4 regions of the Streptomyces sp. SCSIO 30461 genome follow, and region 2 is predicted to be linked to each of the others. Evidence: riboswitches for the same ligand, from Rfam matches in the RefSeq annotation. Region 2 holds a riboswitch; each other region holds the start of a gene.

What was found. A riboswitch is a leader RNA that binds a small molecule or an ion and turns the genes downstream of it on or off. The one in region 2 is predicted to bind cyclic di-AMP.
Region 1: linked by a shared signal. The riboswitch ahead of V1460_RS05450 (transglycosylase family protein) and the one ahead of V1460_RS32600 (NlpC/P60 family protein) in region 2 are both predicted to bind cyclic di-AMP.
Region 3: linked by a shared signal. The riboswitch ahead of V1460_RS02415 (M23 family metallopeptidase) and the one ahead of V1460_RS32600 (NlpC/P60 family protein) in region 2 are both predicted to bind cyclic di-AMP.
Region 4: linked by a shared signal. The riboswitch ahead of V1460_RS09905 (M23 family metallopeptidase) and the one ahead of V1460_RS32600 (NlpC/P60 family protein) in region 2 are both predicted to bind cyclic di-AMP.

The regions. Positions count from the first base shown of each region.
Region 1 is NZ_CP146101.1:1,187,898-1,195,752, forward strand. Features, by position in the region: gene V1460_RS05430 (maleylpyruvate isomerase family mycothiol-dependent enzyme) at 1-257, opposite strand, end outside; gene V1460_RS05435 (hypothetical protein) at 254-766, opposite strand; gene V1460_RS05440 (hypothetical protein) at 690-1,106, opposite strand; gene V1460_RS05445 (lytic polysaccharide monooxygenase) at 1,429-2,424, opposite strand; gene V1460_RS05450 (transglycosylase family protein) at 2,752-3,381, opposite strand; cyclic di-AMP (ydaO/yuaA leader) riboswitch at 3,387-3,594, opposite strand; gene V1460_RS05455 (ferric reductase-like transmembrane domain-containing protein) at 4,487-5,236, shown strand; gene V1460_RS05460 (FAD-dependent oxidoreductase) at 5,509-6,987, shown strand; gene V1460_RS05465 (hypothetical protein) at 7,272-7,490, opposite strand.
Region 2 is NZ_CP146101.1:7,267,981-7,275,835, reverse strand. Features, by position in the region: partial or broken gene V1460_RS32620 (PspC domain-containing protein) at 1-241, shown strand, start outside; gene V1460_RS32615 (response regulator transcription factor) at 319-1,014, shown strand; gene V1460_RS32610 (NlpC/P60 family protein) at 1,046-2,098, opposite strand; gene V1460_RS32605 (hypothetical protein) at 2,351-2,704, shown strand; gene V1460_RS32600 (NlpC/P60 family protein) at 2,799-3,935, opposite strand; cyclic di-AMP (ydaO/yuaA leader) riboswitch at 3,942-4,132, opposite strand; gene pcrA (DNA helicase PcrA) at 4,384-6,879, shown strand; gene V1460_RS32590 (M23 family metallopeptidase) at 6,966-7,855, opposite strand, start outside.
Region 3 is NZ_CP146101.1:502,077-509,931, reverse strand. Features, by position in the region: gene V1460_RS02435 (MFS transporter) at 1-562, shown strand, start outside; gene lhgO (L-2-hydroxyglutarate oxidase) at 662-1,879, shown strand; gene trmB (tRNA (guanosine(46)-N7)-methyltransferase TrmB) at 2,120-2,890, shown strand; gene V1460_RS02420 (PrsW family intramembrane metalloprotease) at 3,058-4,389, shown strand; gene V1460_RS02415 (M23 family metallopeptidase) at 4,487-5,581, opposite strand; cyclic di-AMP (ydaO/yuaA leader) riboswitch at 5,593-5,728, opposite strand; gene V1460_RS02410 (PP2C family protein-serine/threonine phosphatase) at 6,012-7,157, opposite strand; tRNA gene V1460_RS02405 (tRNA-Met) at 7,366-7,439, opposite strand; gene V1460_RS02400 (DUF5988 family protein) at 7,599-7,799, opposite strand; gene V1460_RS02395 (FBP domain-containing protein) at 7,848-7,855, opposite strand, start outside.
Region 4 is NZ_CP146101.1:2,200,343-2,208,197, forward strand. Features, by position in the region: gene V1460_RS09890 (DNA topoisomerase IV subunit A) at 1-1,781, opposite strand, end outside; gene V1460_RS09895 (pitrilysin family protein) at 2,033-3,388, shown strand; gene V1460_RS09900 (pitrilysin family protein) at 3,385-4,788, shown strand; cyclic di-AMP (ydaO/yuaA leader) riboswitch at 5,046-5,214, shown strand; gene V1460_RS09905 (M23 family metallopeptidase) at 5,227-6,000, shown strand; gene V1460_RS09910 (GntR family transcriptional regulator) at 6,244-6,939, shown strand; gene V1460_RS09915 (HPr family phosphocarrier protein) at 7,093-7,374, opposite strand; gene V1460_RS09920 (GNAT family N-acetyltransferase) at 7,463-7,855, shown strand, end outside.

The DNA of each region.
Region 1 (7,855 bases), 6.1 Mb from region 2:
CCGTCGTACACCTCGATCGTCCTGCCCTCGGCGGCGTACCGCGCCTGGCGGGCGAACGCCCGTGACAGGTCGGCGAGATGGATGAGGACGTGACCGCGCGTCCAGCCCGGCAGGTGGATCGACTCACGTGCGCCCTCCTCCGTGATCTCCGCAGCGGCGGCGCGCAGCCGGTCGTGCGCGGTGCTGATCTCCTTGAGCCGCTCTGGGACGTCGACGCCGCCGTACTCGTACGCCGTGTAGTCGATGGTGGTGCTCATGAGGGGTCCCTTTCGAGTTCCGTCGTCTTCCCTCCGGCCGGGGACTCCTGCTCCTGCGGCATGAACGCGTGGATCCAGCAGAGGATGTCCCGGATGACGTGGTGGTCCTTGTCGGGCCGGAGAGCGCCGATCTGGTGGTACATCACCCCTTCGCTGGGCGGACCCAGGAAGGCGATCCGGGGCTCGACACTGCCATCCGCCCGGACCGGGTGGAATTCCGGGGTGAGGTCCAGGCCGCCGGGGACGAAGTCCGCTTCTCCGACGCCGGGGTTGGACCACTTCCGGACGATGCCGCGGCGCAGCAGATGGGGGTAGACGGCCATGACATCGCGCTCGGCGTCGAAGCCGTGGACCCGCGCGTCGACGAGGGCGTCGGCGAACCGCTCGGCGCCGGTTGCCGGGCCGTCGACGCGGAACAGGCCGCGCTCCTCGTCACACGAGAGGCGGGCACCGGGGCCGACCGAGATGTCGACCCGGCCGCTCTTGATGAGCGCGGTGACCTTCTCCATGGCCTCCGCCGAAGCCCCCCTGGCACAGCCGGTTGTGGTGCGGGGTGTAGACGCCGGGGAAGGTGCGGTGCGAGGAGGCGAGCAGACCGCCGAAGTCGACCACCTCGATGACGCCGCCGCGCATGTCGCGCCAGGCGGCGTCGTCGGCGGCCTTGGCCGGGTTGCTCAGGTTGCCCTGGGCGGCCCAGCGGATGTCCCGGTCGAGGAAGTCGAGGAAGGTCTCGACGTACTCATCGGGGCTCGCGTAGCCGTTCGCCGGTACGGCCTCCGGGTAGAGGACCGAGGTGAAGCGGAGCGAGTAGTAGACGATGGCCTCGGCGCCGACGGACCCGACCCGCATGACGGACGACGCCCCGGGCGCCGGCCACCCGCCCCCGGGTCGCCGGCGCCCGGGGCCATCCCATGACTGGGCAACCCCGCAGTCGCGGCTGTCGGCGTGCTCGCCTCCGCCACCGGGCCCGGCCCGACCGACGGCTGTCACGAGGTCAACGTGACCCGCTCCGGCCGACGGACCGACAAGTGACCGCGGGAGCCCGTCGGCTCCCGGCCGTATGTCCCCCATCAGCCCCAGGGGCCCGGATCACGTGACCACAGTTCCTGGAGAACGGCGCCGTCATCAGCCGCACGCTGCCGTCATCAGCCGCACGCTTCGGATGGCTCCGTCAGTGACCGGCCCTTCGGCGGACCGTACCGAAGATCACCGCGGCCCCGAGGGCGAGCAGTGCTGCGCCGCCGACGACATACCGGGTCGTCGAGCCGCTGCCGCCGGTCTCAGCGAGGCTCTCACCGGCGCTCATGGCGTCCGGAGAGTTGCCGGACTTCAGCGCCGCGGTGGTGGGGGTGCCGGACGGCCGCTTGTGATGGCGGTGGTCCGGTGTGGGACCGCCATGGCCCCCGTGGTCCACCGTGGACCTGCCTCTGCCCGCCTCGATCTGCTCGTCGGTCGGCGCCGAAGCGGTCGGTTCGGAGGCGGTCGGTTCGGAGGCGGTCGGTTCGGAGGCGGTCGGTTCGGAGCTTCCGTCGTCCTCGTCGAACACCACGTCAGAGCAGGTGTAGAAGGCCTCCGGTGAGTCCGAGCGCTGCCATATCGAGTAGATCAGATGTCGCCCGGACTTGGCCGGGACCGTCCCGTCGATGACGTAGTCGCCGTCCACCAGCTCCGGATCGGTGGCCTGCGCGAAAGGCTTCTCCTCCAGGTCCGACCATTTCAGCGGCTGCGTCGGGTCGTAGCTGTCCTTGGTGATGTACAGCTCGAAGGAGCCCTTGTGCGGCGCGGTCGCCTTGTAGCGGAAGGTGTGGCTGCCCGAGACGATATTCGACGCCGGCCAGTCGGCACGCGGCAGGTCCAGCCCCTTGTACTTGTCCCGGCCCGCGCTGCACAGCTCACCGTCGGGGATCAGATCCTGGTGGTTGCCCGCGGCGTTGGAGATGTTGACCTCGTTCCAGTCGTAGAAAGCCTGCGTGCCGCTCGCGGCGACCGCCGCCTTGCACGCGTCCGAGTCCGGGCTCTCCGGGTTCTCGGCGTAACAGGCGGCCACGCGACTCACGGGGTCCGTCATGGATCCGTGTGCGGCAGCCGGCGAAGCGGTCAGGCCGGTCATCGCAAGCGGGGCGATACCCAGGGCGACGACAACGGTCGCTTTGCGGCGAGGGGTCATGGTGGGTACTCCTTCAGCAGTGTTGGCTGGGGGAAGGACGCCGGACAGAACTCGGCTCCGGTGGCACGGCGCCGCAAACGGCAGCGGTACCGGATGGAGCTGAACCGGTCCGGCGACCAGCGAGCTGGAAGCGTGTCCAGATGGGCCGGCTCGTTCCGGACGGGACATGCGGGCCATCGGACGGAGGAGCGGCCGCCGCTGCGCCGGGTGCCGGGCTTCAACCCCACCTGGAGGGGCCTTTTCGCCCTAAACCGTCAACCTGCTTCGGGTGGGTGTACCCGGCCGCAGATGGAACGGCTCACCGATGACGCACCGTTCGGCCAACGGTCAGCCGTGACGCAAGCGCTGTCCGGAGTTGATCGGTTCGGTGTCCCTGACGGTGGGCCTGTCGGCCCCCGACAGCCTGTGCCAGCCGGCAGAGCCATGACGGATCTCGCCGCGCGCCTTGGTATGCGGCCGGGGGTTGGCCGAGGACGGGACGGACTCCTCCCCCGGGTCCCCCGGGGCATGGCTGTCCGCCGAATCCGTGGTGTCGGACGACGGCGCTTCGGAGGCGCCCACCGTACTGCTCGGGTTGATGTCAGGGGCTGGGCCGTCCGAGGTCAGGTCACCGGCCGAGGCACAGGCCCAAGCGCTGGGACCCTGAACGGCGAGCAGATTCTCGGCGACGGCGATCTGCTGGTCCTTTGTCGCAAGGTCGGCGCGCTCCGCGTACTCCAGGCCGCCTGCGGCCTCCCAACTGGACTGTGCGAACTGCAGGCCGCCGTAGTATCCGTTGCCGGTGTTGATCGACCAGTCGCCGCCTGACTCGCATTCGGCGACCTTGTCCCAGGTTTCGACCGAAGCGGCAGAGGCTGAGGTGCTCGCCATCAGCGGCAGGGCGGCCACGGTACCGGCGGTGCTGACGAAGGTGGCGAATCGGGCGAACTTCTTCGATACGCGACGATGCTTACCCATGGAGTTGATGTCCTCACCGATGCCTGCGAGGTTAGCTGTCGGGTTCGGACGTGAGTTGCCCGGCCAGACCGCGACGTGCGGTGTCAACGGCTTCACCCCGAGCCGGACCGGTCGCGACCGGCGCACGCGCTGCTGAGGCGCTACGCGGCATATGGTCGGCGGTCCGGCGGAAGACCTTGGGTCCCCCGCTCCTGCCAGCGGCGCTTTCGCGTCGTTTGCTTCCGTCGGTCGGTGGCAGGACTCGGCGTTCCGTTCCGACGGGGATCGCTGCTGCGAATGGCGAAACACTAAGCGCACCGTGCGTGGAGATCAAAGGTGCCGGCCCCGGACGCCGACGGCGCGGGCTTGCTTGGCGTATCGCAAGAACTGCAGGTCAGGAGGCGGCTGTCGGAGTTCCGTGAGCGCCCGTGCCGGCCTGCGGAGAGATCCATGTCACAAGGGCGAACCTGTCTGTGAAGCCGGATTGGCGTATTTCTTTTCGGGACGGCGCTGTTGGGTCGATGAGCCTTCTGTCGGCGTTACCGCATCGGCCCGTGGCGACACGGAAGACATCCTCGCCGGAGGTTCGTCAGATCCCTGTCCGCGACGCCCCCGGTCGCATCCGATCCACCTTCGGGTGCGAGCGTCGAATAACCGTGCCGGTGTCGACTCCGCGGCGATGCGCGCCGCACTCCGGACGAGCCGCCGCGCCTTGAGCAGGCATGCTGAATCTGCGGGTGTGCCGCGAATCCTCAGCCTGTTGTGCTGTATCCGGGTCCGTCTGAACGTCTTTTGCGAACATCACGGACACCGGGTCTGCGGTCGAGTCGAGAACCGGGCACGTCACACGGACATAGGTCGCATATACCGCACTTTGCGGGGATGAGGTCGATTGTATTGTCCTGATCTGATCCATATCCTCCCCCTGGGGGAGGTGCGGCGTGAGGACGTCGTGACCGTCTTTCCCCACAGTTGGATCGTGTATGGTCGCCGCTTCAGACGCTGGAGGGCGCTATCGCTTCGGAGTTCCCCGAAGGAGGACCAAGGGACTCCCGGACTTCCGAGGCATTGAACTAGTGCATTGTCAGTTCCTGCATCAAGGAATTCGCTACCAGGGATTTCAGGTATGCCCCGTAACTCACCCCCCTACGGCATGTGGAGCGCGGTTCGGCCGGCTGCCGTACTCGCCGCATTGTTGTTGATCCTGGCAGTGGTCCTCGTGTACTCGCCGGATGCGTCGGCAGCGCCGTTCGCCGACCCGATCCCCGGCTCCCCTCTCGACGCCCGTCAGAAGGGGTTTCCGTATGACGTCGGCGTCCACGAGATCGCCCGGTTGGCGGCGCTCGTCGCCTACGGGCTGATGGTGGCCGCCGTGGTGTTCGGCGTGGTGTTGCGGCTGAGGTTCATGCAGCACCGGGTCAATCGGGCCACGATCCACGGGGCGCATATGACGCTGGGTCTGTCCGCACTGATCTTTGCAGTCGTGCACGGAATGACCTTCCTCTACCAGCCCGTCTGGGGCATGGGTCCGACAGAACTCATCGTGCCGTTCGCCGGAGGGCTCCAGAGGATCCCCGTGGGGCTCGGAATCCTGGGGACCGAACTGTGCATCGCGGTCGGCTGCTCTGTGTTGCTGCAGCGCAGGCTCGGCTACCACCGCTGGCTCAGGTTCCACCAGCTCGCCTACGCCGCATTCCTGCTGATATGGCTTCATATCTTCCTGGTGCACCCGGAGCCGCGCCGGCCAGGTCTCGTCGCGGCCACGGTCGCAGGCGGTGCGGCCGCCTGCCTGCTGGCGTTCCTGATCAGGGTCTTCCCGTCGCGCTCCCGATTGCGCGAGCCCACCACCACCATCACTCCGGAGGTTATGCCGTGACGATTCCCGCCCGGGGTGTCCAGCCCGGACCCCTCCTCGGCTCTCACGGCCAAGGCGCCCCCTTCGCAGCGCCCAGGCGGTCCGCCGGCACCCCCCGCCCCCACAAGAATCGGACGACACAGGCCGTGCCCGGCCACCGCCCGGCGAGCGGCGGCGGGTCTGTGGTCTCCGGCGGCCAGCCGCCGCAGGGCCCGCCTGCACGGCAGCAACCCACGGATCCGGCCCCGGCGTCCGGACCGACCGCCCCGTCGCTTGTCCCCGGTTCGGCGCCGGTGCGGCTCAGTGTCGACAACAGCCGCTGCCACATCTACGGCATCTGCCAGCAAGAGGCCCCCGAAGTCTTCCGCATCTCGCAGAGCGGCTCGCTGCACTACTCGCGAAACGTGCCCGCAGAGTCCTCGGCGAGGGCCAGGCAGGCGGCACGCTGCTGCCCGATGCAGGCCATCGAGATCAGCGGGGCCGCCAAAGACAAGCCGCGGCCGCCGCACGGTACGGGCGGCGGCGCCACCCGCGCGAGTCGGCGGCGCATCGTCGTGGCGGGGGGTGGTCTCGCCGGCCTCAGCGCAGCGACCCGGCTGCGTGAGCGCGGCTTCGACGGGGAACTGGTGATCGTGGGCGAGGAGCGCCGAAAGCCCTACAGCAGGCCTCCGCTCTCCAAGCAGTACCTCTCCGGCAGCCTCCAGACGGAGCAGTTGGCCTTTACTGCTGATGAGGCCGTCGATGCGCAGTGGCTGCTGGACACCCCGCTGGTGAGCCTGGATGTGCACGGCAGGTCGGTTCGGCTCAGGGGCGGCGAGCGCCTGCCGTTCGACGGGCTGGTGCTGGCCACGGGGGTGGACGCCAAGCGGCTACCCGAAGTGCCGCTGTTCAGCGATCGCATACGGACCATTCGGACCCTCGAGGACGCCGCGGTGGTGCAGCGTGCCATGCAGGTGGCGAGAGCCCGCCGGGTCGTCGTCGTGGGCGGCGGGTTCATCGGTTGCGAGCTGGCCTGCACCGCCCGTCGGCTGGGGATGGACGTCACCCTCGTGGTGCACAGTGCCCCGCTGCTCCGCCGTGTGCTGGGGCCACGTGTCGGACAGGTCGTCGGCGCGATCCAGGAGCGTGCTGGAGTCGAACTGAGGCTCGGCACGGGCATCGACGAGTGGCGGGACGAAGGGGACGGGCTGTCGCTGAGGCTGGACTCGGGGGAGATCCTCGAGTGCGACTTCGTCGTTCTCGGCCTTGGCAGCGTGCCGCGCACCGAGTGGCTGCGCGACAGCGGACTGGAGGTGTCCGACGGGGTGCTCTGCAGTCCGACCTGCCACGCGGTGGACGTACAAGGGGGCACGGTGCCGTGGATCGTCGCCGCCGGGGATGTGGCCCGGTGGCCCAACGCACTCTTCGACACCATGCCCCGTCGCGTCGAGCACCTCATCCACGCAGTCGAGATGGGGCAGCACGCCGCCGACTCGCTCCTGCTCGGTCCCGGCAGCGCGGGCTGGTTCACCCCCGTACCGCGTTTCTGGTCGGAGCAGCACGACGTCCGGATCCAGGCCGTGGGCATGCCCGCGCTGGGAGACGACGTCACCGTGGTCGAAGGCTCGCTGCGCAAGGAGCGGTTCGTGACCCGCTACACCCGGGCAACCCCGCGCGGGCACCAGATCGTGGGCGCGGTTGCGTTCGACATGCCGCTGGAACTGCTGCGGCACAGGGACTCGATCGGCCGTATCCTCGCCCAGCGGACCCCAGCAAGGGCCGGGAGGTCCTGATGGCCCGCCGCCGTGCCCCCCGTGCCCAACGCAGACGCCGAGCCAGGCAGCCGCTCCACGCCGGACAGCTGCATCACGTGCTCAGCCTGCCCGCGCGTCTTCGCATGCGCTGGCTGGTGATATCGGTCATCATGACGGTCGCCATGGGTCTCTACGCACACGTAATGATCACCGCGAAACCCATGCCCCCAAGCGAGGCCCCAGCGAACACGACCGAGGGCATTGTCAGGTCGAGTGTGGTGTCGGGCGCGTCGGCGGAGCCGACCGGAGTGGTGGCGTCCGGCTCAGGTCGCGGTGGATGGACCCGCGGTGCCGGAGATCGGTCCCAGATCACGAAGTGACTTGCCGGCCCGGGTCAGTGAGATGTCGTACCCCATCCTGTCCGCGTATCCTCCACGGCCGCAGAAGTCGGCCTGCCAGTCGATGCAGAACAGGGCCGTCCGGTCTGGGGCGGTATTGCCGTCGAAGGGCCACCTGTAAGGGCTCGCGTCGACATAGCTCATGGCTTGTCACTTCCCGCTTCTGAGAGTGGGCGACAGCGCTCCAGACGGAAGCTACGGCCCGGTGCGGAATTCGCGGCCAAACCATGCTATCCAAGGCGTTTGACTCCGGCACCCCGACCGAGCATGGCGCGTTCGCGGAATCCGGCCCGAAACGCTCCAGTGCCCGGGCCGAGATGCATACGACGTTCGACGGGCCGGGGCAAGCTTGAGCCGGTGCTCTCCAGTCCCCTTCTTTATCCGACGGCCTCGACACCGGCAGCCCGGACGGCCTCGGCCCGACGACGAGTCAGATCCCGCATTCAGTTCCCCGCCGCATGTGACCGGTCAGCCGATGACCGTGGACTTCCATCGCCGAAGCGATGGAG
Region 2 (7,855 bases):
CGCGAAGTACGGTGGCGAGGGTGGCGCTGTGCAGGTCTACGCGGAGGTCGAGGGTCGTACCGTCTTCGTCTCCGTACGGGACAGAGGACCGGGCTTCGACCCCGATACGGTTCCCGAGGACCGGATGGGCGTAAGAGAATCGATCATCGGGCGGATGCAGCGCAATGGCGGCACGGCGCGGTTGCGCTCGGTGCCCGGCGGGGGCACCGAGGTGGAGCTTGAGATGGAGCGGGAGACGGAGACCCGCGAAGGGACTCCGCACGGCACCCCCCAGGACACAGCCCACGGGGCATCCCCAGGACAGCGAGAGGCGGACGGATGACCGAGCAGACCGATGGGGGCGAGCGGGGTGCGGAGCGTCGCGTACGGGTCGTGCTCGTTGACGACCACCGGATGTTCCGGGCAGGTGTGCAGGCCGAGATCGGCCGCACGGATGAGACCGGCGTCGAGGTGGTCGGCGAGGCCGCCGACGTCGACCAGGCGGTCACCGTGATCACGGCCACCCGCCCCGAGGTCGTGCTCCTCGATGTCCACCTTCCCGGCGGCGGCGGGGTGGAGGTGCTGCGCCGCTGCGCGGGACTGATGGGCGGGGAGCATCCGGTGCGCTTCCTCGCGCTCTCGGTGTCGGACGCGGCGGAGGACGTGATCGGGGTGATCCGCGGCGGCGCGCGCGGCTATGTCACCAAGACCATCACCGGCAGCGACCTGGTCGACTCGGTCTTCCGGGTCCAGGACGGGGACGCGGTGTTCTCACCACGGCTCGCGGGTTTCGTGCTGGACGCGTTCGCCTCGACCGACGCGCCTCCGGTGGACGAGGATCTCGACCGGCTCACCCAGCGGGAGCGGGAGGTGCTGCGGCTGATCGCCCGCGGATATGCGTACAAGGAGATCGCCAAGCAGCTCTTCATCTCGGTGAAGACCGTCGAGTCGCATGTGTCGGCGGTCCTCAGGAAGCTCCAGCTGTCGAATCGCCATGAGTTGACGAGGTGGGCCACGGCACGACGGCTGGTGTGACCCCACCTGGCGAAGGGCACGGCGAGACGACTCAGGCGACGCGTGTCGCGCCGGCGAACGGCATCTCGTCGATGGGCGCGACCCGCACGGGTGCGCCCGGCCGTGGGGCGTGGATCATCTGGCCGTTGCCGATATAGAGGCCCACATGCGAGACACCGGAATAGAAGAACACCAGGTCACCGGGTGCGAGCTGGGAACGCGGCACCCTGTGTCCGGAGTCGATCTGGGTGTAGGTGGTCCGGGGCAGGGACACTCCGGCCGAACGCCAGGCTGCCTGGGTGAGCCCTGAGCAGTCGTATGCGGAGGGCCCCGTCGCGCCCCAGACGTAGGGCTTGCCCAGCGCTCCGTATGCGTACGCGATGGCCTGAGCCGCCCGGGGATTGGGGGCGTCGGCGACGACCGCGCCGCCGGGTGCGTCGTCGCGGTCGGCCCGGCCGGGCGGCGTGCTGTCCCCGCTCGCGTAGGCGACCTGCTCAGCGGGAGCCATCCGGGCCAGGACGGATTGGGCGGCGGCGAGCTTCTCGCGTACGGCCTTGCGGTGCCGGGCGAGTTCATCCTGGCGTGCCGTCAGCTCGGCGAGGCGCCCGTCGGCCTCCGCGCGCAGCTGGGCCAGCTCCCGGTTCTCCTCGCGGATCCCGGCCAGCGTGGCGACCTGCCGGGATCCGGCCCGCTCGGCGTATTCCGCGCCTGCGAGATAGGCGTCCGGGTCGGAGCTGAGGGCCAGTTGTACGGCAGGGTCGATACCACCCGCCCGATACTGGGCGGTGGCGATCGAGCCGAGCGCGTCGCGGGCGGCATTGAGCCGTGCGGTGCGCCGGGCGGCCTCGTCACGCAGTCCGTCGAGCGCGGTCCGGGCTTCTGCGGCGGCCTCCTTGGCGCCGTTGTACCGCTCGGTCGCCTCCTCCGCCTCCCGGTACAGGGTGTCTGCCTTCGCCTTCAGTCGTTCCGGGGTGGAACCGGGGTCGGCGTGTCCTGCGCCCTCGAAGAGAGTGCCGGTCGCGGCACCCGCCAGCGCGACGGTGAGAGCGGTGCGGGCGGCGGTGCCGCCCAGGTTGCGCTGCTTGGGTCTGCGGTGCGCTGCCACGAAGGCCAGTCCTTCCGGTGTCCGGTAGGTCGTTCCGTACGGTTCCGGCGGCGGTCCGCCCAGGGGAAGCGGCCCGCCGCCGGATCCTTCGGCGCGGCGGTCGAGTCTGCTGACCGGTATGAAGCCGGCAGGTCGATCACCTGGGGGAGGACGCTAGACCGACCTGGTGAGCGGATGGGTCGACATGACCGGTATTGATGGAAGTCGGCCCGCTATAGTCGGTTTCCGATCGGGGGGCTAGGCTCCGGTGCCATGGACGTACTCATCAATGTCTTCGTCGCGCTGCACATCATCGGTATCGCCGCGCTGCTCGGTGGTTTCCTGACCCAGATGAAGGCGATGGGCGCCGGGACGGCCCGCTTCACCCCGGCGATGCTCCACGGGGCACTGACGATGCTGGTCACGGGTGTGGCGCTGGTGGGGCTCAATGAGGCGGACGACCAGACGGTGAACAACCTCAAGGTCGGCATCAAGCTCGCGGTGCTGGTGGTGATCCTCGGGCTCGTCTATGTGAAGCGGGACGAGGAGCGGGTGGACAAGGCGGTGTTCGGCGCGGTCGGCGTCCTGACCGTCGCCAACATCTTCATCGCGACTCTCTGGACCTGAGCCGAGCTGACCCGTCCTCGACCTGACCTGGCAGGCAACGGGCGCCCCTCACGACGAGGGGCGCCCGTTGCGTCGTTCGGGGCGCGGTTCGGGATCAGACCGGCCGCACACTCCCGTGGATCGGCATGTGGTAGATCGACTCCTCGCGGATGTTCGCACCCGGCTTCGGGGCATGGATCATCTGGCCGTTGCCGACATAGATCCCGACGTGGCTGATGTCGTCGTAGAAGAACACGAGGTCACCGGGCACGAGGTCCTTGGCCGCCACCCGCTGCCCCACCTCGACCTGATCCCAGGTGGTGCGGGGCAGATCGACACCGGCGGCGCGCCAAGCGGCCTGGGTGAAGCCGGAGCAGTCGTAGGAGCTGGGGCCCGTCGCCCCCCAGACGTACGGCTTGCCCAGCTGGGTGCGTGCGAAGGACAGCACCTTCTGAGCCTTGGCGGCGTACGAACCGGCGGCCGTGCTCGTGCCGGTGCCCTCCTGCTGCGGTTGTGCCCGCTGTTCGGTTTCGGCCTCGGCCGCCGCCCTGGACTCAGCTTCGGCCTGGGCCTTCGCCTCGGCCTTGCGACGGGCCTTCTCCTCCTGCCGGCGCTCAAGCTCCGCGAGCCGTGCCTTCTCCTCCGCCGTCAGCGTCCCCAGCAGCTCCCGCGCGTCGGCGAGCTTGCGCTGCACCGTCTCCTTGGTGGTGCGCAGCGACGCCTGCGAGGCGCTGAGCGCATCCAGGCTCCAGGTCGCCTCCGCGCGTTGCTCCGTCGCCGCGGACCGCTGCTCCTCGAAATCGGTGACCGCCTCGCGCTGCTCCTCGGAGAGCCGGTCCGTCAGACGCGTCTGGTCGAAGTACTGCTGGGGGCTGTCCGAGAGGAGCAGCGCGGCGGTCGGCGTGACCGTGCCCGCGCGGTACTGGGCGGTGGCGTACGATCCGAGCGCGCGCCGGGCTTCGTTAAGGGACTCCGTGCGCTCCGCGTCGTCGTCGAGTAGCCGGTCCACCTTGCGGCGCTGCTGCGCCGTTTCCTCTTTCGCGCGGTTGTACTGCTGAGTCGCGGTGCCGGCCTGGCGGTAGAGGTCGTCGACCTTCTTCTGGACCTCGTCGACACTGGGCCGCGGTTCGGCCCGGGCACTCTGCGCGGAGAGCAAGGTCACTCCCGCGATGGCCGCCGTCGTGAACCCGACGGCGGGACTCTTCGTGCGTGTACCCGTACGGGCATGCGTCGCCTTGCGGTGCGATGCCAAGACGGCATCTCCTTCCGTTTGCCGCCTACCGGGTTAGCTGTCGGGTTCGGACGGAACGGAAGGTTGTCCTACGGGCCTTGCTGGGCTTGGCCCGATTCACCCCGGTGGAGCCCCTCTTGTGCTGGTCGGCGCAGGAGGGTTGGGTCCCCGGTTCCTCACTTTCCTTGCGGAATGGTCGGATTCGGCGCGAGCGGCCCGATTGGCGTTTGTCGCCGCGGGGGTACGGGCTGCCTGGGCGAGCACGCTAGCCAAACTGTGGCGCTCTTGTGAAGGTCGGTGCGCATTATGTCCGATACATTTCCGTGACCTTGGCGTGTCGTGGCCGCAACTTCACTTATCGTGACCGGGGTAGCCGGGTCGGACATCGGTGGGACTTTGGCGGGATCGAAGCGGGGGATCGGGGGGAAGGCGACGGACTGTCGGTGCGGCGGCCTAGACTCGTAGAGCGATGAGCAGCCTCTTTGACGAAAGCTTCCTGGCCGGCCTCCAGCGCTCGGCGGCCTCGGAGGAACCCCCGCCTCCGGAGCGCGACGAGTACGACGAGCCGGACGAGCCGGACGAGCATGGCCCCGCCGAAGAAGTCCCGCACGACCTCTTCGACGGGCGCTTCGACGTGCCTCCGACCAGGGACGAGTACTACCGCAGCGGTGTTCCGCGCCCGGCCGTGGACCCCGCCGCGCTGCTCGACGGGCTGAACGAGCAGCAGGGTGCCGCCGTCGTCCACACCGGCTCGCCCCTGCTCATCGTCGCCGGAGCCGGCTCCGGGAAGACCCGGGTGCTGACCCACCGGATCGCGCATCTGCTGGCGACCCGCAATGTGCACCCAGGGCAGATACTGGCCATCACCTTCACCAACAAGGCCGCCGGCGAGATGAAGGAACGGGTCGAGCAGCTCGTGGGCCCGCGCGCCAACGCGATGTGGGTGTCCACCTTCCACAGTGCCTGCGTCCGCATCCTGCGTCGCGAGAGCAAGAAGCTCGGTTTCACGTCGTCGTTCTCGATCTACGACGCCGCCGATTCCAAGCGGCTGATGGCCCTGGTCTGCCGTGATCTCGACCTCGACCCGAAGAAGTTCCCGCCGAAGTCCTTCAGCGCCAAGATCTCGAACCTGAAGAACGAGCTGATCGACGAGGAGGCCTACGCCGATCAGGTCGCGGGGGGCGCCCTCCAGGCCGGAGGCGGCTTCGAGAAGACCCTGGCCGAGGCGTACCGGATGTACCAGGCGCGGCTGCGCGAGGCGAACGCCCTGGACTTCGACGACATCATCATGACCACCGTCCATCTGCTCCAGGCGTTCCCTGACGTCGCCGAGCACTATCGGCGCCGCTTCCGCCACGTCCTGGTGGACGAGTACCAGGACACCAACCACGCCCAGTACACCCTGGTGCGCGAGCTGGTCGGCGAGGGGTACGAGGACCTGCCCGCCGCCGAACTGTGTGTCGTCGGTGACGCCGACCAGTCGATCTACGCCTTCCGTGGTGCCACGATCCGCAACATCCTCCAGTTCGAGGAGGACTACCCGGACGCCACCACGATCCTGCTGGAGCAGAACTACCGCTCCACTCAGACGATCCTCTCCGCCGCCAACGCGGTCATCGAGCGCAACGAGAGCCGCCGCCCCAAGAACCTGTGGACCAATGCGGGTGCGGGCGCGCAGATCACCGGCTATGTCGCCGACACCGAACACGACGAGGCGCAGTTCGTCGCCGACGAGATCGACCGGCTGACGGACGCAGGCGATGCCAAGGCGGGCGATGTCGCCGTCTTCTACCGGACCAACGCCCAATCCCGTGTCTTCGAGGAGATCTTCATCCGTGTCGGCCTGCCCTACAAGGTCGTCGGCGGGGTGCGCTTCTACGAGCGCAAGGAGGTCCGGGACGTCCTCGCCTATCTGCGGGTCCTCGCCAACCCCGAGGACAACGTCCCGCTGCGCCGGATCCTGAACGTCCCCAAGCGCGGTATCGGTGAGCGCGCCGAGGCGATGATCGATGCCCTCGTGCTGCGCGAGAAGATCACCTTCCCCCAGGCGCTGCGGCGCGTGGACGAGGCGTACGGTATGGCCGCCCGTTCGGCCAACGCGGTCAAGCGCTTCAACACGCTGATGGAGGAGCTGCGCACGATCGTGGAGTCGGGCGCGGGTCCGGCCACGGTTCTTGAGGCGGTGCTGGAGCGCACCGGCTATCTCGCCGAGCTTCAGGCGTCCACGGATCCGCAGGACGAGACCCGTATCGAGAACCTCCAGGAGCTTGCGGCGGTCGCTCTCGAGTTCGAACAGGAGCGCGGAGCCGACGGGGGTTCCGGCACGCTCGCCGAGTTCCTGGAGCAGGTCGCACTGGTCGCCGACTCCGATCAGATCCCGGACGAGGACGAAGAGGGCAGCGGAGTCATCACGCTGATGACGCTGCACACGGCGAAGGGCCTGGAGTTCCCGGTCGTGTTCCTCACCGGCATGGAGGACGGGGTTTTCCCGCATATGCGGGCGCTGGGTCAGACCAAGGAGCTGGAGGAGGAGCGGCGCCTGGCGTACGTGGGAATCACCAGAGCTCGTGAGCGGCTCTATCTGACCCGTTCTTCGCTGCGCAGCGCCTGGGGTCAGCCCTCGTACAACCCGCCGTCGCGCTTCCTGGAGGAGATCCCGGACGCGCATCTGGACTGGAAGCGGACGGGGCCGATGTCCGCCCCGGCAGGGCCGGTCTCGGGGATCACTTCGTCGCTCTCCTCGTCGCGGTCGCGTTCCGGCCCTTCGGGCTTCGCGACCCGTCGTGCGGCCGACAAGCCGGTGATCGCGCTGGCGGTAGGCGACCGGGTGACGCATGACCAGTTCGGTCTCGGCACGGTGATGGCGGTGACGGGATCGGGCGCGGACGCCCAGGCGACGATCGACTTCGGCGATGCCAAGCCGAAGCGGTTGCTGCTGCGGTACGCACCGGTCGAGAAGTTGTAGCGGAGGAGTCCCGTGGCGGGGGTGCCGCGGTGGTCGCCGCACCCCCGAAGACGGCGCGGAGTCGGCTTTCCCCCAGTGCGGTGGGATCAGGTCGGGTCGAGCCCGTGGCTGCGCAACCACGACAGCGGGTTTATCGCGTCACCGCCGCCCGGTCGGACCTCGAAGTGCAGGTGCGGTCCGGTGGAGTTGCCCGAGTTGCCGGAGAAGGCGATGACATCACCGGCTTTGACCGATCCGGAACGGATTTTGGTGCTACTGAGATGGCAGTACCAGGTTTCCGTGCCGTCGGCGGCTGTGACGATGGCCATGTTGCCGTAGGCGCTGTTCCACTGGGTGCGCACGGTGCCGTCGGTGGCGGCCTTCACCGGCGTCCCGTAGGAGACGGGGAAGTCGATGCCTGTGTGCATGGACATCCAGTTGACGCCTGCCTGGCCGAAATAGGCGCTGAGCCCGGACTGGCTGACGGGGAGGGCGAACTTGGGGCGCAGCGCCTCACGGCGGGCGGCCTCCGCCTCGCGCTTCTTGCGGTCAGCCTCCTGGCGCGCCTTGAGGTCGATGCGCTCCTGGGTGCGGCTGGCGCGATCGCCGAAGTCGCGGGCGTCCGCGCTGAGTGCGGCGAGCTGGGTGTCGAGCTTGCTGTTGGCCGGGACCGACTGCACCGATGTGGGATCGGCGGCTGTGACCGTGGTCTTGCCGGTGCTCTCCTTGTCTCCGGAGAGTCCGCCCACCGATGCCGCTGCCACGCCGGCGACACCCATGACACACACGGAGGGCACGGCAACGGTGAGCATCGCGGAGCGCTTGGCCGGGGTGCGCCGACGGCCGCGGCTGCCACCGCGGCGGGCGGGCCTGGGCGCGGGGATGGACACCGCCGGGGCGGTCACGGTCCTGGCCGCGGCGACGATCTCGGCCTCGTCGTAGCCCTCGAAGTGCCGGCCGCCCGGGAGATCGTGGTGGCCATCCGGCGACTCGGTGT
Region 3 (7,855 bases), 6.8 Mb from region 2:
CGCCGACGAGGGCGTCGACCTGGCCCAGGCCGCGGCGGAGCGCAACCGCGGCCTCGCCACCGCGCGGACGATGAGCTTCTTCCGCCTGGTGGAGGCCAGGGCGCACGCCAAGGCGAGCGACTCGACGGCTGCCGGTGCCGCGCTGAGGGCCGCGGAGAGCTGGCTGGAGCGTGCCCGTCCCGGTGATGGGGACCCGTCATGGCTCGGCTTCTATTCATACGACCGCTTCGCGGCCGACGCCGCCGAGTGCTACCGGGACCTGAAGGCGCCCCGCCAGGTGCGCCGCTTCACCGAGCAGGCGCTGTCCCGGCCGACGGACGAGTTCGTACGGTCGCACGGGCTGCGGCTGGTGGTGAGCGCCGTCGCGGAACTGGAGTCGGGCAATCTGGACGCGGCATGCGCGGCCGGCACGCGGGCGGTGGAGGTCGCGGGCCGCATCTCGTCGGCGCGGACGACCGAGTACGTGAGGGATCTGCTGCACCGGCTCGAGCCGTACGGAGACGAGCCGCGCGTCGCGGAGCTGAGGGAGCGGGCCCGGCCGCTGCTGGCGGCACCGGCGTGAGCACCGGGTCCGAGTGATCAACAGCACCTCGGGGAACCGCGCGACCTGGTTTGACCGCGCTGTCAGTGGGCCAGGGCATCATCTGGGTGGAGGTGTGGGATGACAGCGGCGAGTGAGCGTGGCCACGACTGCGATGTGCTGGTCGTCGGGGGTGGGATCGTCGGCCTGTCGACGGCGTATGCCCTGACGCGCTCGGCGCCCGGCACCTCGGTGGTCGTGCTGGAGAAGGAGACCGGCCCCGCCCGACACCAGACGGGGCGCAACAGTGGGGTGATCCACAGCGGAATCTACTACCGGCCCGGATCGCTGAAGGCACGTTTCGCCGTACGGGGCGCCGCGGAGATGGTGAAGTTCTGTGCTGAGCACGGGATCCCGCACGACGTCACCGGGAAGCTGATCGTCGCCGCGGACCGCGATGAGCTGCCCCGGCTGCACGCCCTGGTCCAGCGCGGCAGGGAGAACGGGATCCCGGTGCGCGAGCTGGGCCCCGCGCAGATGGCGGAGTACGAGCCACAGGTGCGCGGAGTCGCGGCGATCCATGTCGGCACGACGGGTGTGTGCGACTTCAGGGCGGTCGCGACGCGACTCGCGGAGCTGGCGGGCGACTCGGGCACGCGTATCCACTACGGAGAAGAGGTCCAGGCCGTCGACCGGCGGTCCTGGGGGGTGGCCGTGCGCACCTCGACCGGACGGATCGTCCGGGCAAAGGCGCTGGTGAACACGGCGGGGCTGCACTGCGACCAGGTGGCCCGGCTGACAGGCGACGATCCCGGGATGCGGATCGTGCCCTTCCGGGGCGAGTACTACGAGCTGACCCGTCCCGAGCTGGTGCGCGGACTGGTGTACCCGGTGCCGGACCCGGCGTTCCCGTTCCTCGGGGTCCACCTCACCCGGGGAATCGACGGCGGCGTGCATGTCGGGCCGAACGCGGTACCGGCTCTCGCCCGCGAGGGATACGACTGGGCCACCGTCCACCCTCGGGAGCTCGCCGGCACACTCGGCTGGCCCGGTTCCTGGCGGATAGCGCGCCGGCATTGGCGCTACGGCGCGGGCGAGCTGCACCGCTCGCTGTCGAAGCGCGCCTTCGCGGACGCGGTCGCCCGACTGCTTCCCGCGGTCACCCAGGACGATCTGCGGCCCGTCGCCGCGGGAGTGCGGGCGCAGGCGGTGCTGAGGGACGGCACTCTGGTGGACGACTTCCTCATCCGGCAGGCCCCGCGCACGGTGCACATCCTGAATGCCCCGTCGCCGGCGGCGACCGCGTCGCTGCCGATCGGCCTCGAGGTGGCACGCCGGGCACTGGCACTGCTGCCCTGAGGCGACATATGCCACATCAAGCCCAGACCACCGCACTCCGGGCAGCCGTACAATCGGGGCATTGTGTCTGAGCTCGAGAACGTCACCATGCAGAGTGCCCCCATGCGGAGCGTCCCCGCGCCAAGCACCCCTGCGCCAAGCACCCCCCTGCAAGGCACCCCCGCGCACAGTGGCTCCGCGCCGGATGGCGCCGACGGGTCCGATCGGGAGGACCAGGAGCAGCGGGCGGAGCGGGCCGATATGGCACGAATCGCCGCGTCCGCGACCGCGCCCCGCGCCAAGGGGGAGCCGCGGTTTCCGGGCGGTCCGGCCGCCGACCCTGCCGGATCGCACCACGAGCGGCGGATCCGCAGTTTCCAGCCTCGTCGCAGCCGGGTGACCGCGGGACAGGGCGACGCTCTGATGCGGCTCTGGCCCACCTGGGGTCTGGACATCGACGGCCTCCGGACCCTCGACCTCGGCGAGTTGTTCGACGGCCTGCCGGTGGTCCTGGAGATCGGCTTCGGGATGGGCGAGGCGACCGCCCGGATGGCGGCGGCCGACCCCGCCACCGGCATCCTCGGCGTCGACGTGCACACCCCGGGGCAGGGCAACCTGCTCGGTCTCGCCGAGCGCATGGGCCTGAGCAATGTCCGGGTGGCCAACGGCGACGCGATCATCCTGCTGCGCGAAATGCTCGCTCCCGGCGCGCTCGACGGGCTGCGGGTGTACTTCCCCGACCCCTGGCCCAAGAAGCGCCACCACAAGCGGCGGCTGATCCAGCCGGACTTCCTCACCCTCGCCGCGACCCGGATGAGGCCCGGTGCGGTGCTGCACTGCGCCACCGACTGGGAGCCGTACGCAGAGCAGATGCTCGAGGTGCTCTCGGCTCATCCGGAATTCGAGAACACCCAGGACGACGGCGGCTACGCGCCCCGGCCCTCCTTCCGTCCGCTGACCCGGTTCGAAGGCCAGGGCCTTGAGAAGGGGCATGTGGTGCACGACCTTCTGTTCCGCCGCAAGGCCGGGTGACCGACCCCCGGCACCAGGCACCACGCCCGCACCATGCACACGGCAGCGGCCCCACCCGCCCGCACCAGGCGCGCGGCGCCCGGCCGGGCCCGAACGTGCGCGGTAACACATCCGGAATTGCCGGATAACGCATCGCGGCTGTCGGTGGCGGTCGTTAGGGTCGTCAGGTGTCCGACCGGATCAGGCAGCCGTATCCCACGGCGCCCCACCCCGCCATCCCGGCGTGTGACGAGCAGCTGCTCTTCGACGCCGTGCCGGAGCCTGCGCGCTGGCGCTACAAACCGCGCCGGGCACTCTGGCGCAGCGCGGCGGTGCGCGCCTGGACCGTGATCACCCTGCTCGCCCTGTGCGGTCTGGTCATCCTGGCGCTGGTGCGCGAGCAGACCGGCACCGAGGGGTTCGCAGTGGGTCTCGCTCTCGCCCTGCTGCCGGTCCCGCTGCTGATGGCGGCGTTCCGGTGGCTGGACCGCGTGGAACCGGGGCCATGGCGGAATCTGCTCTTCGCCTTCGCCTGGGGGGCCTGCGCCGCCGCGCTCATCGCGATCATCGCCAACTCCTTCGCCACCCAGTGGATAGCGACCGCGACCGCCGATCCGAGATCGGCCGACACGATCGGTGCCACGATCATCGCGCCGGTGGTGGAGGAGAGCGCGAAGGCCGCGGCCGTGCTGCTCATCTTCCTGTTGCGCAGGAAGGACTTCACCGGGATCGTGGACGGGGTCGTGGTGGCCGGGTTCACCGCGACCGGCTTCGCGTTCACCGAGAACATCCTCTATCTCGGCAACGCCTTCCTGGAGGACCAGGAGTTCGGCCGCTCGGGCTTCGCTTCCGGGACAGCGGCGACGTTCGTCGTACGCATCCTGATGTCGCCGTTCGCCCATCCCCTGTTCACCGTGCTGACCGGCATCGGCTTCGGTGCCGCCGCACTCACCGCCCGCCGCCGGAGACTGCGCCGGACCGTGCTGCCGCTGCTCGGCCTGACCCTGGCGATAGGCGTGCACGCCCTGTGGAACGGCTCGGCGGTCTTCGGCCCCTGGGGCTTCTTCGCGGTGTACGGGCTCTTCATGGTCCCGGCCTTCGCACTGCTCACATGGCTCGCGGTCTGGAGCAGGCAGCGCGAACTGCACACGGTCGCGACCCAGCTTCCCCCGTACGCGGCGGCGGGCTGGATCTCCCCCGCCGAGCCGCTCGCCCTGTCCTCGATGCGGGCGCGCACGCTGGCCCGGGACGCGGCGGCGCGTGTTCATGGGAGCGCGGCGGCCCGTGCCGTGTCCGAGTACGAGGGGTTCGCCACCTCGCTGGCGTTCCTGCGCCACCGAGCGCACCAGGGCACGGCAGGACCGGACTTCACCGCACGCGAGCAGGAGCTGCTGCATCACCTGTGGCAGCGCAAGCATGTCGCGTCACCGGCCCTAACCTACGCGGCGCGAGCGACGGGGCGCGTCCGGATTCCTCCGCCGCACCGGGACTACGAGGGCTACAACCCCTATCGCGGGTGAATGGGCGAGGAAGCGGACGAAGCGCGTGCAGCACCGCACCCGTGGCGCCTGAGCCGCCGTCGGGCCAGGCACCCCGGGTGCGGTGCTGCACGGTGCTTCAGATGCTGAGGCCCTTGTCCCGCAGCCAGGCGGCCGGGTCCACGCCGGCACCGGACGGGGTGTGCACCTCAAGGTGCAGATGCGGCCCGGTGACATTGCCGGTCGCGCCGACGCGTCCGACGGTGTCGCCCGTCCCGACCTTCTGGCCCGCGCTGACACTCATCGACGACAGGTGGGCGTACCAGATCTCGGTGCCGTCCTCGAGCTCCAGCACCACGCGGTAGCCGTACGACCCGGACCAGCCCGCCGACTTGACCGTGCCGCCGTGCACGGCCTTCGCGGGGGTGCCGGTGGGCGCCGCGAAGTCGAGGCCGGTGTGCTGGCCGGACGACCACATGGAGCCGGACTCACCGTAGGTGGAGGTGATGGTGTACGAGGACGTCGGCAGCGCGTAGCGCCCGGCCAGCTCGGCGAGTCGGGCGGCCTCCGCAGCCGCTGCGGCCTCCGCAGCCTCCTCTTCCGCCTTGCGCTTGGCCTCGGCGGCTGCGGCCTCCGCGGCGGACTGCTGCCTCGTCGCCTCGGCAGCGGCCTGTTCGGCGGCGGCGTTCTCGGCTGCCGCCCTCGCTTCGGCCTCCACCCCGGCCTGCTGCTGCTCGGCCTGCTGGAGGATACGGGCGCGCAGCGCCTCGCCCGCGGTGGTCTGCTGGGCCCCGGTCTGCTCGGCTGTACCGGCGGTGGTGGCGACGGACATCGCCGAGAGCGGTGCGTCGGCCGCCCCGCCCGCGCCCTGCTCGTCGGAGTCGTCGGAGTCGTCGGAGGACTCCGACATCAGGGAGGCCACGCCCGGCAGCGACTGGGCGTCCGGAAGGTTGTCCTTGATGCTGTCGGGCAGGGATATGGAGACGGCCGGCTTGTCCTGCGCGGTGGCTATGCCGCCCGCGCCGACAGCGGCGATCACGCCCACACCGAGCACGGTGGAGCTCCGGGCGAGACCGCCGCCTCGCTGTTTGACGACACGGTGCCTGCCGCGGACCGGGCGGAGGGACTCCTCCGTCGGATTCCACTCCTCCGTCCCGTCGGAAGGAATCCACTCGGCGGCCGGGGCCCACTCGGTGGTGGGAATCCCCTGGAGGGCAGGCTCGTTGGACGCCACGGAGGCGTGCTCCTTTCCTTCCTTCTCGCCTACCGGGTTAGCTGACGGGTTCGGAGCAGGAAGGTCTCCTACAGGCACCCTGAAGTACCCGATTCACCCCAAATGGTGGTTCCCCGGTTCCCTTGCGGGATTCGGCGCATGCGCACGGTGCCGCCTCTTGCGACGACTGGGACGACCGTGCTGCGTTATCGAACGTTAATAGACGCCGACGCTCCATTCCAAGCCGTCCCCCTTGATCATTAACTATTTTCGGCCTGGACTTAACGCCCATCAGGTGAGCAAATAGGGCAAGTTGACCGCCCCTCACGACACATTGTTCACCGTTGAATATCTGATGATTCATCAAGCTCAGACGTTGGGAGCCGACTGACCAGGGCGGACCGGCCGGACCAACCGGAGCGACAAGGCGCCTCTGGGCCACCCACAGGCCTCAGGACGCAACCGGCACCGACCTGTTCCCTACCGGCTGATGCACACCCGGCCTGGCGACCGCCAGCAATGCCATGTCGTCCGCCAGGCCGCCACCCGTGTGCCGCCGCACATCGGCCACCACCGCGTCCAGCAGCTCGTCGGGCCCCGGGAAGACCAGACCCCCGAGCCGCGCCCGCGGATCATAGAAGGTGCCGTGCCGGTCGCGGGCCTCGGACAGCCCGTCCGTGTACAGGAGCAGCGTCGCTCCGGCCGGAAACGGCGCCTCGTCCACGTGGTCCGGCCAGTGGGCGAGATCCCCCATTCCGAGCGGCAGCGCGTTCTGGCTCGGCTCCAGCATGTAGAGCGCGCCGTCCGCGTACATGACGATCGGAGGCGGATGGCCCCGGTTGACCACCCGGACGCGACTCCCGTCGCGCGGGATCTCGGCCAGCACCGCCGTGGTGAACCCCTCCACCCGGTCGAGTCCGTGCGGGCGGCTGTCCCCCCGTGCCAGCGCCCGCTCCAGGCGCTGGGCGATCCCTTCCAAGGAGGGCTCCTCATCGGCCACCTCGCGGAACGCTCCGAGCAGCACCGCCACCGCCTCGACCGCGTCCAGCCCCTTTCCCCTGACGTCGCCGACGATCAGACGGACACCGAACGCGGTGTTCTGGACGGCGTACAGGTCACCGCCGATGAACGCGTCCGCCTGCGCCGCCTCGTACCGTGCGGCCACATTCAGCCCACCGATACGCTCGGCCGGTTCGGGCAGCACGGCGCGCTGGGCCGCCTCCGCGATGACACGGGCGGAGGCGAGCCGCTCACCACTGCGGCGGAGTACCCGGTTGATGTAGAGGGCGACGATCGACACCGTGAGCACGGTGAAAACCTCAGTCGCCGGCGGCACCTGGCCCAAGGTGCCGTTGTAGACGTTCAGCCCCAGCACGGTCAGCACACCGGCAGCCGTCGTCACCAGGGTGCCGCGCCATGTGTAGAACGGGGCGGCGAGCAGCGGGGCGGCGGCGAAGAACGGTGATGCGCGGTACGTCTCCGGGGTGAACAGGTCGAAGACCAAACCGGCGATGATCGTCAGCCAGGGCAGCAGCAGCACGAGGACACGGCCGCCGCTTCTCGGCCGGGGTCCCTCGCCGCCGTCGTACTGTGCCAAGACTGCTCTCCCGCCGATCCGCCCACGGCCGCGGACGGATCCGCGCACCACCAAGGCTGGCCTCAGCCGCGCCGCGGGGCGAGTCACCGTCGGCCAACCGGGCTAAGCGGCCGACCCTCACCAGCGGCCAAGCCGCCACAAGGCCCGACAACACACAGACAGAGGGCCCGGATCCAGCATGCTGCTGGATCCGGGCCCTCTGCTTCAGTAGCGGGGACAGGATTTGAACCTGCGACCTCTGGGTTATGAGCCCAGCGAGCTACCGAGCTGCTCCACCCCGCGTCGGTGAACACAACCTTACGCCATGCGGAGCAAGATCCACACCACTTTTCCGTGCGACCCGCGAGAAGGCCCCTCTCGTACCCCGTACGGCGCAGATCGCCTCCCGTACCAGCGCGGCGGGCTGTCCCACCGACCCGGCGGATCCGCACCCTCCGGCGACTACTCGGCGACTTCTGTCCGCTCCCACCACTCGTACACGGTCAGCCGCCCCTCGGCGCTGTCCTCGTGTCGCGTGGTGGCCTTGAAGTGCTCATAGCCGCCACGGTGCGGAATCTTCAGTTCGCGTCCTGGCGGCGTGATCGGCACGACCTTCCCCTGCAGGTCGTCCGGTCCGCCTTCCAGGCGTGCCTTGGTAGCCATACCTCCAGTCTTGCCACCACGACGGCGGGCCGCACGTCCGGGCGAAACTCACCCGC
Region 4 (7,855 bases), 5.1 Mb from region 2:
CCGGAAAGTGCCGGCGCGGAAGCCGAATCGGGAAGTTGCGGAAGGTCGATCACCGAGAGTCTCAGCAGACGCCCCGCCGAGGTGACGGCCCCCACCTCGCCGCGTGCTGTGGCGGCGACCGCGGAGACGATCAGATCGTGCCTGGCGCGCTTGCCGTCGCCTTGCGGCCACGGCTCGGCCGTGGCGGTGCGGGCGAGCAACCCGGCGGAGGAGAGCAGCACCCTGCAGGGGGCGTCCGCCACCTGCAGGGAGGCGACGGCAGGAGCGGGGGCGCCCGAGGACTCCAGCAGCACCGTGCGTCGCTCGGTGCCGAACTTCTTCGCCACCGCCGCCAGTTCCGAAGAGACCAGCTTGCGCAGCTCCGCGTCCGACTCCAGGATCCGGGTCAGCTCCTCGATCTCCGCGGTCAGGCGGTCGCGCTCGCTCTCCAGCTCCAGCCGGTCGAACTTGGTGAGCCGCCGCAGCGGGGTGTCGAGGATGTACTGGGTCTGCACCTCGCTGAGGGAGAAGTGCGCGATGAGGCGCTCCTTCGCCTGCGCGGAGTTCTCGCTGGAGCGGATCAGGCGGATGACCTCGTCGATGTCGAGGAGAGCGACCAGCAGGCCTTCGACCAGGTGCAGCCGGTCGCGCTTCTTGCCGCGGCGGAACTCGCTGCGCCGCCGCACCACATTGAAGCGGTGGTCGAGATAGACCTCGAGCAGCTCCTTGAGGCCCAGGGTCAGCGGCTGTCCGTCGACGAGCGCCACGTTGTTGATGCCGAAGGACTCCTCCATCGGCGTGAGCTTGTAGAGCTGCTCCAGGACGGCCTCCGGGATGAAGCCGTTCTTGATCTCGATCACCAGCCGCAGCCCGTGCTCGCGGTCGGTGAGGTCCTTGACGTCCGCGATGCCCTGGAGCTTCTTCGAGCCGACCAGGTCCTTGATCTTCGAGATCACCTTCTCCGGGCCCACGGTGAAGGGGAGTTCGGTGACGACCAGGCCCTTGCGGCGGGCCGTCACGTTCTCGACTGCCACCGTGGCACGGATCTTGAAGGTGCCGCGGCCCGTCTCATAGGCGTCCCTGATCCCGGACAGGCCCACGATCCTGCCACCGGTCGGCAGATCGGGCCCGGGGACATGCCTCATCAGGGTCTCCAGGTCCGCGCCCGGGTACCGGATCAGGTGGCGCGCGGCGGCGATGACCTCGCTCAGATTGTGCGGCGGCATGTTCGTGGCCATACCGACCGCGATCCCGGAGGCGCCGTTGACCAGGAGATTCGGGAAGGCGGCGGGTAGTGCGACCGGCTCCTGCTCCTGTCCGTCGTAGTTCGGTGAGAAGTCGACCGTGTCCTCGTCGATCGACTCCGTCATCAGACTTGTCGCGTCGGCCATCCGGCACTCCGTGTACCGCATGGCGGCCGGAGGGTCGTCATTGCCGAGCGAGCCGAAGTTCCCGTGGCCATCGACCAGCGGCAGCCGCATGGAGAAGGGCTGGGCCATCCGCACCAGGGCGTCGTAGATCGACGCGTCACCGTGCGGATGGAGCTTGCCCATGACCTCGCCGACCACCCGGGCGCACTTCACGTACCCACGGTCGGGGCGCAGGCCCATCTCGTTCATCTGATAGACGATCCGGCGGTGGACGGGCTTCATCCCGTCCCTGGCGTCGGGCAGGGCACGGGAGTAGATCACCGAGTACGCGTACTCGAGGAAGGAGCCCTGCATTTCGTCGACGACGTCGATGTCGAGGATCCTCTCCTCGAAGTCGTCGGGCGGCGGCGTCTTCGTGCTGCGGCGGGCCATCGCTGCTGCGGCTCCTTCACCAACATGAACCATGGACGGGAACTGATGCGGACCATTGTGGACCGTACCGCCGACAACGCGGACCTCGACCCGGGCCCCGGGCTCTTCGGCGGCCCTCGTGACCACACCCGGTGACCGAGGGGGAACTGCCGGGAACTTCGCCAGGTGTCGGCGGGCTTGCATACAGTGGCTGTGCATAGGCAGGTAGACGAGCAGGACTACCGAATCGCGATCGAAGGGACCACATGCCCATGGGTCACACGGCCACAGCGCAGGCCGGCTCCGGCGGCCTGACAGCGACCGAGCACCGCCTGGCCAACGGCCTGCGGGTGGTGCTCTCCGAGGACCACCTGACCCCGGTCGCCGCGGTCTGCCTCTGGTACGACGTCGGCTCCCGTCACGAAGTCAAGGGTCGTACGGGGCTGGCTCACCTTTTCGAGCACCTGATGTTCCAGGGCTCCGCGCAGGTGTCGGGCAACGGCCACTTCGAGCTCGTGCAGGGGGCCGGCGGTTCGCTCAACGGCACCACGAGCTTCGAGCGCACCAACTACTTCGAGACGATGCCGACCCACCAGCTGGAGCTCGCGCTCTGGCTGGAGGCGGACCGCATGGGCTCGCTGCTCGCCGCGCTCGACGAGGAGTCCATGGAGAACCAGCGGGACGTCGTCAAGAACGAGCGGCGTCAGCGCTACGACAATGTCCCCTACGGTACGGCGTTCGAGAAGCTGACCGCCCTGGCCTATCCCGAGGGCCACCCTTATCACCACACCCCGATCGGCTCGATGGCCGACCTGGACGCGGCGACCCTGGAGGACGCGCGGAACTTCTTCCGTACGTACTACGCGCCCAACAACGCGGTGCTTTCGGTGGTCGGTGACATCGATCCCGAGCAGACCCTCGCCTGGATCGAGAAGTACTTCGGAACCATCCCCTCGCACGACGGCAAGCAGCCGCCGCGTGACGGCTCGCTGCCCGAGACCATCGGCGGGCAGCTGCGTGAGGAGATCGTCGACGAGGTTCCCGCCCGTGCGTTGATGGCCGCCTACCGGCTGCCGCACGACGGCACCCGGGAGTGCGACGCCGCCGACCTGGCGCTCACCGTGCTCGGCGGAGGCGAGTCGTCCAGGCTGCACAACCGCCTGGTGCGCCGTGACCGCACGGCGGTCGCCGCGGGCTTCGGTCTGCTGCGCCTGGCCGGGGCGCCGTCGATGGGCTGGCTGGACGTGAAGACCTCCGGTGGTGTGGAGGTGCCCGACATCGAGGCCGCTGTGGACGAGGAGCTCGCCAGGTTCGCCGCCGACGGCCCGACCGCCGAGGAGATGGAGCGCGCCCACGCCCAGCTGGAGCGCGAGTGGCTCGACCGGCTCGGCACCGTCGCGGGCCGCGCCGACGAACTGTGCCGCTACGCGGTGCTGTTCGGTGACCCGCAGTTGGCGTTCAGCGCCGTCTCGCGGGTCCTGGACGTCACCGCAGAGGAAGTGCGGGCCGTCGCACAGGCCAGGCTGCGCCCGGACAACCGCGCGGTGCTGGTGTACGAGCCCGCCGCCGCGGCGGCCGCGACAGAGGACAACGACGACGCTGACGACGCAGAGGGAGCCGGACAGTGACCGAGGCTGCCGTGACCATGGAATTCCACCCGCAGCCCCAGCCCGGCGACGCCCGGCCGTGGGCCTTCCCTGCGCCCGAGCGCGGGGCGCTCGGGAACGGGCTGACCGTGCTGCGCTGCCACCGTCCCGGCCAGCAGGTGGTGGCCGTCGAGATCTTCCTCGACGCTCCTTTGGACCTGGAGCCCGACGGCCTCGACGGCGTCGCCACGATCATGGCCAGGGCGCTCTCGGAGGGCACCGACAAGCACTCGGCGGAGGAGTTCGCCGCCGAGCTGGAGCGTTGTGGCGCGACGCTCGAGGCGCACGCCGACCACCCGGGCGTCCGTATCGGGCTCGAAGTGCCGGTCTCCCGGCTGGCGAAGGCCATGGGACTGCTCGCCGAGGCACTGCGGGCCCCGCTGTTCGCGGACAGCGAGGTCGAGCGGCTCGTCCGCAACCGCCTCGACGAGATCCCGCACGAGACGGCGAACCCGGCTCGCCGCGGTGCCAAGGAGCTGTCCAAGCAGCTCTTCCCGGCGTCTTCGCGGATGTCGCGCCCGCGCCAGGGCAGCGAGGAGACCGTGGAGCGCATCGACTCCGCGGCCGTCAGGGCCTTCTACGAGGCCCATGTCCGGCCCGCCACGGCCACGGCGGTGATCGTCGGCGACCTCACGGACGTCGATCTGGACGCCGTGCTCGCCGACACCCTCGGTGCCTGGACGGGCAGTGCGGGCGCGCCTCGCGCCATGGCGCCGATCACCGCCGACGACACGGGTCGTGTCGTGATCGTCGACCGCCCCGGCGCGGTCCAGACACAGCTGCTCATCGGCCGCGTCGGACCGGATCGCCATGACAGCGTCTGGCCGGCCCAGGTCCTCGGCACCTACTGCCTCGGCGGCACGCTGACCTCGCGCCTGGACCGTGTACTGCGTGAGGAGAAGGGCTACACCTACGGCGTGCGGGCGTTCGCCCAGGTGCTGCGCTCGGCCGCCCCGGCGTCTCCGGGCGGAGCCACCGGCGCGGCCACCCTCGCCATCAGCGGTTCCGTCGACACGCCGAACACCGGACCGGCCCTCCAGGACCTGTTCACTGTGCTGCGTACGCTCGCCGCCGAGGGGCTGACGGATGCCGAGCGCGATGTCGCCGTGCAGAACCTGGTGGGTGTAGCCCCGCTGAAGTACGAGACGGCCGCCTCCGTCGCCGGCACCCTGGCCGACCAGGTCGAGCAGGGCCTTCCGGACGACTTCCAGGGACAGCTCTACGCCCGGTTGGCCTCGACGGGCACCGTCGAGGCGACCGCCGCGGTCGTCAGCGCCTTCCCCGCGGATCGCCTCGTCACGGTCCTCGTCGGTGACGCGGCGGAGATCGAGGAGCCGGTCAAGGCCCTGGGCCTCGGTGAAGTGACAGTTGTCACGGGCTGATTGACCGTCCTTGAGGCGCCGCTCGTGGAGCCGAGAGGCCGCGGCGAGTGAGTGCGAGGAAGGGCCCCGTTGGGCATGGGTACGCCAACGGGGCCCTTTTCGCTGCCTGTTTAACGTTTGTCCGGTTTGCTGGAGAGGCTGCCTGTCTGTGCTGTGGGATACGCGACAAAATCCCGTGACCGTTTGGTGATTTACGGAAGATCGGCTTAGCGTCTTCTGCGCTGTCCGACCTTTGCACGCGCCGCACCCGCGGCAACGGGCAGCGATCGCCGAGTCCCCGTCAGGCGCGAGCCTGGGGAGCCGGGGACCCGCAAGTCCCCTGGGGTGAATCGGAACGCCTTCGCACACCTGCGCGGAGGGGGGCCGTAGGAGACCTTCCTGCTCCGAACCCGTCAGCTAACCCGGTAGGCGAGAGGGAAGGAAAGGACAAGCCACTTCATGGCGTTCACCCGTGCCACCGGGAAGCATCGTGGTCCGAGCCGGCTGTCGCGCAAGCGCGCGGGCGTGGCCGGAGCCGCCGCGCTGGCCACCACCGGCGTCGTCGGAGCACTCGCCTCACCCGCGCTCGCCGCCGAGCCGGACAGCCTCTCCGTCGAGGACACCGGCCTGAACCAGGTGGTCGTCGCCGGCGACATGCTCGCCAAGCAGGTCGGCGCCCAGGCCGACGTCCAGCAGGAAGAAGCCGACTTCGCCGCGTCCCAGGCCAAGGCCGAAGCGGACGCGAAGCGCAACGCCGAGATCCGGGTCAAGGCCGCCCGGGACGCCGAGGAGCGCGCTGCCCGAGAGGCCGAGCGCAAGCGCCTGCTGTCGTACAACCTCCCCGTCGCCGGGTCCTACGTCAGCACGGACTACCACTCGGGCGGAGCCGTCTGGTCCTCGGGCAGCCACACCGGGATCGACTTCCACGCCTCCTCCGGGACAAAGGTCGTCGCGGTCGGCACGGGCACCATCGTGGAGGCGGGCTGGGGCGGCGCCTACGGCAACAATGTCGTGATCAAGATGAACGACGGCACGTACACCCAGTACGGCCACCTCTCGTCCATCAGCGTCTCCGTCGGCCAGCGGGTCACCCCGGGTGAGCAGATCGGGCTGTCCGGCTCCACCGGCAACACCACCGGCCCGCACCTCCACTTCGAGGCCCGCACCGGCTCCGATTACGGTTCCGACATCGACCCGGTGGCCTATCTGCGCGGCCACGGCGTCAAGCTCTGACCTCCGCGCGCTGTCCCACGGCGCGCGGAGTCCGAAGGCTCCGGCCGGTCATCGAGACCGGCCGGAGCCTTCGGTATTTTCCGGCCAAAAAATATCCATGGATCAAGGCAGGCCATCGGAAATTCCCGCCCATTGTCATAGAGTCACCGAAGGGCATCGCCTGACTGGTCGGCTGCTCGACTCGGATGCCGCTTGAATTCGAGCGGATGTGGCAGATGCAGGGGATTACTGCGGAGGTTCGGTATGCGCATTCCCGCGCGTTCGGTATGCACGGCGATCCGCGACGACATCGTGTCCGGGGTCTTCGAGCGAGGCAGCCGGCTCGCCGAGGAGCAGCTGGCCCGTCGCTACGGAGTCTCGCGGGTCCCCGTGCGTGAGGCGCTGCGCACGCTGGAGTCGGAGGGCTTCGTGGTGTCGCGGCGGCATGCCGGAGCGTGCGTCGCGGAGCCCACCGCGCAGGAGGCCGCCGATCTGCTGGAGATCCGCGCGCTCCTGGAGCCTCTCGGTGCCGCCCGGGCCGCGCGGCGGCGCACGGAGGCCCATCTGAAGGTGCTGCGCGGACTGGTGAGGCTCGGCCAGGAGCGAGCGCGCCACAGCCAAGGCGAGGACCTGCGGGCACTGGGCGGATGGTTCCACGAGACGCTGGTTCAGGCGTCCGTGAGCCCCGGGCTCATCACCCTGCTCACCCAGTTGCGGCACAAGATCGCCTGGATGTACGCGGTCGAGCAGCCGACCCAGCCGGTGGAGTGCTGGTCCGAGCACGGGGCGATCGTGGACGCGGTGGCCCGCGGTGACGCGGAGCGGGCGCGGGCGCTCACCGCGGCGCACGCCGAGCGGGGGACCAGGGGGTACCGGCTGCGTATCGCTCCGCTCGCGCCGCACGGTTCAGCGGTGAGGGTTTCGCAACATTCCGTAAACACGGCAAGTGTCCGCCATTAACACGCGCTCTGTATACAAATAGAGGTGCGCTCAGGATTTTCTGGAGTGGCCCAGGTGTTGATTCTATTCACCTGATCCGGAGTCTTCGTCTTGGTTCGGTTTCTCGGTTTTCCGAATGCGGTGTGCCCGGTCGATTTCTCGCGAGGTCGGTGATCAGACGGTCTCGGGGAGTTCCTCGAGGCCTTCGGCGACCAGCTTCGCCAACCGGTCCAGCACGGCCTCCGCGCCATCCGCGTCGGATACGAGCACGATCTCGTCGCCACCCTCCGCGCCGAGGCTGAGCACCGCCAGCATCGAAGCGGCGTTGACCGGGCTGCCGTCCGCCTTGGCGATGGTGACCGGGATGCCCGCGGCCGTGGTGGCGCGGACGAAGATCGAAGCGGGGCGGGCATGCAGGCCTTCGGCCCAGCCGACCTGGACGCGGCGCTCAGCCATGGTGATGCCTCCTGAGTCTGGGGGTGTCCTCAGACTGCACCCGCCTTCCTTGCTTCGCGACCGGGACCCGGGCCGTAGTCTTGGGGCCATGCAGACCCCGTCGGACCACGTGTACCCCGACCACTGGGAAGCCGACGTGGTGCTGCGCGACGGTGGCACCGCGCGCATCAGGCCCATCACCACGCAGGACGCCGAACGGCTCGTGAACTTCTACGAGCAGGTGTCGGACGAGTCCAAGTACTACCGCTTCTTCGCGCCCTACCCTCGGCTGTCCACCAAGGACGTCCACCGGTTCACCCACCACGACTACGTGGACAGGGTGGGCCTGGCGGCGACGGTGGGCGGTGAGTTCATCGCGACCGTGCGCTACGACCGTATCGACGCGAACGGCAGGCCGGCGTCGGCACCCGCCGACGAGGCGGAGGTGGCCTTTCTGGTCCAGGACGCGCACCAGGGCAGGGGTGTCGCGTCGGCGCTCCTC